2 regions of the Herbaspirillum sp. C7C2 genome follow, and region 2 is predicted to be linked to the other one. Evidence: predicted binding sites of a transcription regulator. Region 2 holds the regulator's gene; the other holds the start of a gene.
The links. Region 2 encodes sigma-54, which starts transcription at its own class of promoters, with help from an activator protein. Its sites were predicted from a motif close to TGGCANGNAANCTGCTTT; they were not measured.
Positions count from the first base shown of each region.

Region 1: atzF (allophanate hydrolase) is a predicted target of sigma-54. The motif match lies at 2,430-2,447, and genes of this name have one in related genera.

Region 1 is NZ_JABXGI010000003.1:249,538-253,732, reverse strand. It holds gene HWE04_RS07095 (ABC transporter substrate-binding protein) at 1-495, opposite strand, end outside; gene atzF (allophanate hydrolase) at 535-2,391, opposite strand; gene HWE04_RS07085 (16S rRNA (uracil(1498)-N(3))-methyltransferase) at 2,661-3,386, opposite strand; gene tkt (transketolase) at 3,602-4,195, shown strand, end outside.
Region 2 is NZ_JABXGI010000016.1:24,210-28,404, reverse strand. It holds gene lptC (LPS export ABC transporter periplasmic protein LptC) at 1-297, shown strand, start outside; gene lptA (lipopolysaccharide transport periplasmic protein LptA) at 349-972, shown strand; gene lptB (LPS export ABC transporter ATP-binding protein) at 975-1,715, shown strand; gene HWE04_RS17960 (RNA polymerase factor sigma-54) at 1,783-3,273, shown strand; gene hpf (ribosome hibernation-promoting factor, HPF/YfiA family) at 3,432-3,794, shown strand; gene grxD (Grx4 family monothiol glutaredoxin) at 4,168-4,195, shown strand, end outside.

The DNA.
Region 1 (4,195 bases), on a different contig from region 2:
CTTGGCCAGCGTGACGTTCTGGATGCCGGGGCCGGAGGCGACCTTCTTGCCCTTCAATTCGGCAATCGATTTGACCGGGCTGTCCTTGGGCACCAGGAATTCATCGAGCACGTACTTGGCATTGCTGGGATTGGTGGCGAAGATCTTGAACAGGCCCGGCTGCGCGATCTCGCCGATGGCCAGGTTGCCGGCGCCGGTGCCATTGGCCGAGCCATCGGCACGGCCGGCCAGCATGGCTTCCATCACCTGCTGGGCACCGGCGAACTTGATGGCCTGCACTTCCAGCCCGGCTTCCTTGAAATAGCCCGCTTCCACGGCGGCGTAGAAGGGCAGGCCGGCGGCCACCGGCCAGTAGCCGATGCGGATCGGCGGCGTCTGCGCGCGCAGGATGGCCGGGGCGCCAGCGATGGCGGTGGTGGCCGCCACCAGACCGGCCCTGGCGATGAAGCGGCGGCGGGTGGTGTCCTGCAGGGGGGAGAGGATGTTCTTTTTCATGAGCAGCTCCGTGGTGAGGTGTCGGTCGTATCGGTCGTGTCAGTTAAGCGAATCGAGGTAGTGGACCCAGCCGCCGTGGTGGGTGATGTCGGTGGCGCTGGCAATGCCGGCCGGCTCGCAAATGAAGCCCTTGACGCTGCTGCCGTCGGCCAGCTCCACCGTGCCGATGCCCAGTGGCGCCGGAATGGCGGCCACGAAGCCGCCGAACTGGCGCAGCGGCATTTCCCACACTTCCACCGCGATGGCGGCGCCGTCGCCTTCGGTGCGGGCCAGGCCGGGTTTGGGCGGCGTGGTGCCAGCCAGGGCATACAGGCGGTACTGGGCGGCGGTGCGGGTGACGGCTACGCGGCGTGCGCCGGCTTCCAGCAATTGCCAGTTCAGCGGCTGGCCGGAGAGGTGGGCGCCGACCACGCAGACCTTGATGGTGCTTTCATTGAAGGGCAGCGGCGCGGCGGCAATCGCATCGGCCTGGGCGGCACCGCCCAGTTGCTGCTGCAGGCGCGCGCCGGCCTCGGCCAGCAGGTGGTCGGACCCGGCCGGGCCGATCAGGGTCACGCCGGCCGGCAGGCCATCGCGCCGCCACACGCCAGGGATGGCCAGGGCCGCCATGTCCATCAGGTTGACGAAGTTGGTGTAGTAGCCCAGTTGCGAATTGCGCACCACCGGATCGGCCTGGACCTCGGCGATGGTGGGGAAGGTGGTGGTGGTCGGCACCAGCATCAGGTCGCTGCCTTCGAGCAGGTCTTCGGCCTCGCGTCGCAGGTCGGCCAGGCGGTACTGGGCATTGAAGGCGTCCACCGCGTCGTAATTGTCCGACTGGGCGGTGATCTGATGCACCACCGGGTCGATGGCCTGCGGGTTTTCCAGGAAGAAGTCGCCCAGCGCGGCGCGGCGTTCGGCCACCCAGGGGCCCTGGTACAACAGCTGCGCGGCATCGCTGAAGGCAGCGAAGGGAATGCGCGCCAGCGTCACGCCGGGCAGTGCCGCGATCTGCGCCAGGCTGCGCTCCCAGGCTTCCTGGGCGACCGTGTCGCCGTAGAACTCGCAGACATCAGGAATGGCGATGCGGTAGCCACGGCGCTTCACGCCCAGCATCGCCGGGCGGCGCGAATAGCCGTCCTCGGCGTCGTAGCCGGCGGCGCTGTGCAGCACGCGCCAGGCGTCGGCCACGTCGTGGGCGAAGATGGAAATGCAGTCCAGCGTGCGGCAGGCCGGCACCAGGCCACGTGCGCTGATGAGTCCCTTGGTCGGCTTGAGGCCCACCAGATGGTTGAAGGCGGCCGGCACGCGGCCCGAGCCGGCGGTATCGGTGCCCAGCGAAAACATCACCTGTCCCAGCGCCACGGCCACGGCCGAACCGGAACTGGACCCGCCCGAGACATACTGCGGCTTGAGCGCATTGCGCACCGCGCCGTAGGGTGAGCGCACGCCCACCAGCCCGGTGGCGAACTGGTCGAGGTTGGTCTTGCCCACCAGCAGGGCGCCGGCGGCCTGCAGGCGCTGCACCACGGTGGCGCTCTCGCTGGCCAGACGGCCGAATTCGGGGCAGGCGCCGGTGGTGGACATGTCGGCCACGTCGATGTTGTCCTTGACCGCGAAGGGGATGCCGAACAGCGGCATGGTCTCGAACACTGCCTCGCCCTTGATCTGCAGCATCAAGTCCAGCGCCGCGGCCTGTTGCTTGAGCTGCTTGGGCGGCACCCGGCTGATCCAGACTTCATTGCGACCGGCGCTGTCGATGCGCGCCAGCAGATCGGCCACGATCTTGCCGGGGGTGCTGCGCCCCTCGCGGTAGGCGGCCAGGGTGGCGGCGATGGTGGGGATGTCCGTACCGGCGCTGGCGTGGATATCGGCGGCTTGGAAGGCAGCTTGTTGCGGGGTCTGGGTGGCGTTCATTTTGGATATTCAAACTTGAATACAAGATTGAATATCTTTAAGCAGAAGCCGTGCCAGGCCATCGTCAGGCGCTGCGGTGGGAGGGGAAAGTCAGGCGGGAAGCGGCTTTGCGGCGGAAATTGCCGCGCGGCAGGATGTCATGGGAGCAACGGCGCAGCTTGTCGATGAGACAAATTGGTGAGGCCTGCGCCGTTTTTGCACCTCAAGTGCGGCGGGTCTGCACGTTTAGGCGGCAGGTCGGCAGATCGGCAAGTCGGGTCAGCCGGAGATTACAGTTCGCCCCATACCGCATTCAGGGCGGCCAGAGCGGCCAGCCCGGCGGTCTCGGTGCGCAGCACGCGGCTGCCCATGGACAGCATCAGCGCGCCCTGGGCGCAGGCCAGGTTTTCTTCTTCCTCGCTGAAGCCGCCTTCCGGGCCGACCACCAGCGTCACTGCCTGCGGCGGGTGATGGCGGGCCCAACCGGAGAGCGGCTGCTCGCCGCGGGGCGAGAGCAGGATGCGCCGGTGCAGGTCGCTCTGGGCGATCCAGCGCTTGAAGTCGGTCACTTCGGCCAGATGCGGCAGGCGGTTGCGGCCACATTGTTCGGCGGCGGCGTGGATGATGCCTTGCCAGTGGGCCTGCTTCTTCTCGGCGCGTTCGCCCGAGAGCCGTACCACGCAACGTTGCGCGGCCAGCGGCTGGAGGGCGGTGGCGCCCAGTTCCACGGCTTTTTCGATGATCCAGTCCATCTTCGACCCTTCGGGCAGGGCCTGGGCCAGGGTCAGGCCATAGGGCAGCTCGGCTTCGCGGGGGGAGAAGGTCTTGGGTTCGGCGTGGGCGCGCTTCTTTTCGATGGCGGTCAGGCTGGCGGTGTATTCACCCCCTTCGCCATTGAAGAGGGTGATGGTGTCGCCCGGCTGCAGGCGTAGCACCTGCACGTGGTGGGCGATCTGCTCGGGCAGGACCACGGCCGAACCGATCGCCAGGGGGTGCGGGAAATAGAAACGAGGCATGGGGCAGGGTCCTGGGGGCGAGGGAGATCAAGAAAATGCAAGAAACATCGAAAATTCTTGTCAGACGATTCATAGGCTGACCCCGAATTTTAATCCCCCCGACGCACTCTGGTAAAATACGGCCCCGCGCTTGTCCCGGGTATTCCGGGCGGGCGCTTTGGCTTCAGAACCCGATTCATGCGCCAGTCGGCGCCTCCAGCACAGCACACACAGACATCGACATGATTTCCACTCTCCCCACCGACAAGATGGCCAACGCGATCCGCGCGCTGGCGATGGACGCAGTTCAGAAAGCCAATTCCGGTCACCCGGGCATGCCGATGGGGATGGCCGAAATCGCAGTCGCCCTGTGGGCCAAGCACTATCGCCACAATCCGGCCAATCCGCAGTGGGCCAACCGCGACCGCTTCGTGCTCTCCAACGGCCACGGCTCCATGCTGCAGTACGCGCTGCTGCACCTGACCGGCTACGACCTGTCGATGGACGACATCAAGAATTTCCGCCAGCTGCATTCCAAGACTGCCGGCCACCCCGAAGTGCACATCACCCCGGGCGTGGAAACCACCACCGGCCCGCTGGGCCAGGGCATCACCAATGCCGTGGGCATGGCGCTGGCCGAAAAGCTGCTGGCGGCCGAATTCAACAAGCCCGGCCTGTCCGTGGTCGATCATTACACCTACGCCTTCGTCGGCGATGGTTGCCTGATGGAAGGCATCTCGCACGAGGCCTGCTCGCTGGCGGGCGTGCTGAACCTGTCCAAGCTGATCGTGCTGTATGACGACAACGGCATCTCCATCGACGGTCACGTC
Region 2 (4,195 bases):
ATGGAACTGTATTCCGACACGGCGCGCGTGACCGACGACCAGACCCAGATCCACATGTATGGCAATGCCAACGCCATCCGCGGCGCCGCCAACGGCCGTGCGCCGATGCATCTGGTCTCGGAATACCTGCTGCTGCTACCCGATGACGAGATCGTCAAGACCGACAAACCGGTTGCAATGACGATGGGCACCACCAGATTGAATGGAGTGGGCATGCTGGCCAACAACGCCACCCAGGTCGTGCAGTTGTTCGGCAATGTGCGCGGTTATTACGAGCCCGCGCCCAAGAAACGCTAACCCGTTTGTCTCCACGATAAAAACGCCAAGAACCGACCAGACAGGAAATCCATGAAACGCTCACTCTTACTGCCGATGCTGATGCTGGCTGCCGTGTGCGGCGTGGCCCACGCCGAAAAGGCGGACTCCACCAAGCCCACCAACATCGAGGCGGACCAGATGGTCTACGACGACGTGCGCCAGGTGAAGACCTTCACCGGCAACGTCGTCATGACCCGCGGCACCCTGATCATCAAGGCAGGCCGCGTGGTGCTCACGACCGACCAGTACGGCTATGAAAATGCGGTGCTGTACGCGGCTCCTGGTGCACTGGCGAACTTCCGCCAGAAGCGCGATGGCGGCCCCAACCTGTGGATCGAGGGCCAGGCCGAACGCATCGAGTATTCCGAGCAGACCGAAATCTCCAAGTTGTTCCAGCGGGCGCACATTCAGCGCATGGATGGCAACCGCATCACTGACGAAGTCAATGGCGAATTCATCTCTTATGACAGCCGCGCCGAGTTCTACTCCGTCAACAACACCGCCAGCGGCGAAAGCAAGCCGGGGGCAGGACGCATCACTGCCGTGATCCAGCCCAAGAACCCGCCGCCGGCGGATGCCGCCCAGCCTTCCACGCCCGCCCAGCCCGCTACGCCGGCACCGGCCCAGCGCCGTCAGAACGGAAAGGACCAGTAACGATGGCAAGCTCACTGGTCGTTCGCGGCCTGAAGAAAAGCTATGGTGCGCGCCAGGTGGTGCGTGACGTCTCCATGGAAGTGCGTAGTGGCGAAGTGGTCGGCCTGCTTGGCCCCAACGGTGCCGGCAAGACAACCTCGTTCTACATGATCGTCGGCCTGGTCCCCTCGGACGGTGGCGAAATCGATCTGGACGGTTCGCCCATCTCGCGCCTGCCGATCCACAAGCGCGCCACGCTGGGGCTGTCCTACCTGCCGCAGGAAGCCTCGGTGTTCCGCAAGCTGACGGTGGAAGACAACATCCGCGCCGTGCTGGAGCTGCGCCAGGAGGACGGCAAGCCGCTCTCGCGCGATGAAATCGAGGGCCGCCTGAACAACCTGCTGCATGAACTGCAGATCGAAAAGCTGCGCGAGAGCCAGGCACTGTCGCTCTCCGGTGGCGAACGCCGCCGCGTGGAAATCGCCCGCGCACTGGCCACCGATCCGCGCTTCGTGCTGCTGGACGAACCGTTTGCCGGTATCGACCCGATTGCCGTGATCGAAATCCAGCGCATCGTGCGCTTCCTCAAGGAACGCGGCATCGGCGTGCTCATCACCGACCACAACGTGCGGGAAACCCTGGGTATCTGCGACCGCGCCTACATCATCAACCAGGGCACGGTGCTGGCCAGCGGTAACCCGGAAGAGATCATCGCCAACGAATCGGTGCGCCGCGTATACCTGGGCGAACACTTCCGCATGTAGCACCCGCCGTCCATCGGCCACACAACGGTATTGCAACCAGCGGGCCACGCCGCTCCCAGAAAGACAGATGAAACAGTCGCTCCAGTTACGTACCTCGCAGCACCTCGCATTGACGCCGCAACTGCAGCAGTCGATCAGGCTGTTGCAACTGTCGACGCTGGAACTGCACCAGGAACTGGAACAGATCCTGTCCGACAATCCCCTGCTCGAACGCCTGGACGACGCTCTCGACAATTCGGTGCGCCTGTTGGCCGATGGCGCGGTCTCTTCCGCGCCCTCCACCGGAGTGGCCGAGCCCGCTGGCGACAGCGGCAACGAAGCAGCCCCCTCCGCTACTGATGGCGAAGCCAGTTTCGACTATCAGGACAACAGCCCCGAGAGCGGTGTCAGTGGCGAATCCGACTGGAGCTTCGACGACGTGGCACGCAGTGGCAAATCGCCCGACGACGACGATGCCCGCCCGCAACTGGAAGCGCATGAGCTGACCCTGCGCGAACACCTGCTGGAACAGATACGGGTCACCGCCCGCACACACCGCGACCGTGCGCTGCTGGAACTGCTCACCGATGCGCTGGACGAAAGCGGTTACCTGGAGGAACCGCTGGAAGACATCCTGGCGCGCCTGCCGGAAGAGCTGGGCGTTGACTTGGAAGAACTGTCGATCTCGCTGAAGCTGCTGCAGAGCCTGGACCCGGCCGGGGTGGGTGCGCGTAGTGCCGGTGAATGTCTGGCACTGCAGATCCGCCGCCTGCCCAAGGTGCCCTTCGTCACCCGCAAGCTTGCCTTGAGGATTGTCGAGGATTACCTGCCGCTATTCGCACAGCGCGATTTCAACAAGATCAAGAAGGCTCTCGATTGCGATGACGAGGACCTGCGCGAAGCACAGGCGGTGATCCGTCAGTGCCGTCCGCATCCGGGTGCCGAATTCGCGCGCGATGCTTCGGACTACGTGGTGCCGGACGTGATTGTCAAACAGACAAAGAACGGCTGGCAGGTCATGCTCAACCATGAGGTCATGCCCAAGCTGCGCGTCAATGCAATGTATGCGAGTGCGCTCAAGCAGGCCAAGGGCGAAGGATCGCTGTCGTCGCAGTTGCAGGAAGCTAAGTGGCTCATCAAGAACATGCGGCAACGTTTCGATACAATTTTGCGAGTCGCGCAGGCTATTGTCGAACGTCAAAGAAACTTCTTTTCACATGGCGCAGTGGCCATGCGGCCCCTTGTGCTGCGTGAAATTGCTGATACACTGGGTCTACACGAGAGCACAATCTCTCGCGTGACAACTCAAAAATACATGCTCACGCCGCACGGCATGTTCGAGTTGAAGTACTTCTTCGGTAGCCACGTCGCGACTGAAACCGGAGGCGAAGCCTCCTCCACCGCGATACGGGCGCTGATCAAACAGTTGATAGGAGCCGAAAACCCGCAGACCCCATTATCCGATAGCAAGATTGCGGATATGCTGGCAGAACAAGGCATGGTGGTCGCGCGACGCACAGTCGCCAAATACCGCGAAGTGTTGAAGATTCCGCCAGTCAATCTCCGCAAGTCCCTCTGAGCTTTCCTCAGTTTTTCTGTAGCAGTACCGTTGCTGTGTTCAGGCAAGCATCCCTACCTGGTGCCCATGCCATCCGACACGAAGACCGTGCCCGTGGTACAGCAGCTGTAGACGATGCATCGCACGAACCTCCAGTGACCTCACGATAGGAGTCTTGTATGAATCTGACCATCAGTGGACACCACCTCGAACTGACCCCCGCCATCCGGGAATACGTGCAAAGCAAGCTGGCCCGTATCAAGCGCCATTTCGACAACGTGATCGACGTCAGCGTGATCCTGAGCGTAGATAAACTCACAGAAAAGGAAAAGCGCCAAAAAGCGGAAATCAACGTCCACATCAAGGGGAAGGATCTACATGCGGAAAGCATTGCGCACGACCTCTATGCCGCTATTGATGCCCTGATCGACAAGCTCGACCGCCAGGTCATCAAGCACAAGGACCGCTTGCAGGAGCATCACTCCATGGCCAAGCGTCTGCCCGACGATACCCCCGCTGATGCAGTGGCTGGCGCGGCATAAGACAAGGATTCAGGACCATTCCTGCCGGCGGGTGCGCAACGACAGCGTGACGCATAAGGTGGGAATCTCATGAGGAAGGGGCGCGCAAGCGCCCTTTTTCATTTTGCGGCGCCGGGGCCGGTTTCATTTCCTGTGGCAAACAGTGATCCCGCGTCCATCATCGCCGCTGTTCTCCCGAAGCGGCTCGCAATGAGACTTGAAGAGGCTCCTCCCGCCCTCATCTTGGTGGCAAGGTCCAAAGCGGAAATCGTATAAATGATTTCCACCAAGCAATGCCGGACGACACCCCAACCACGCCGCAACCCTGCCGACTTCAACGCGAGCGGCGGCTTTTCCCTATAATGTCGGCAATCCCATTTTTAAAGGCATAGCCATGAGCGACGTCCAATCCTGGATCAAAG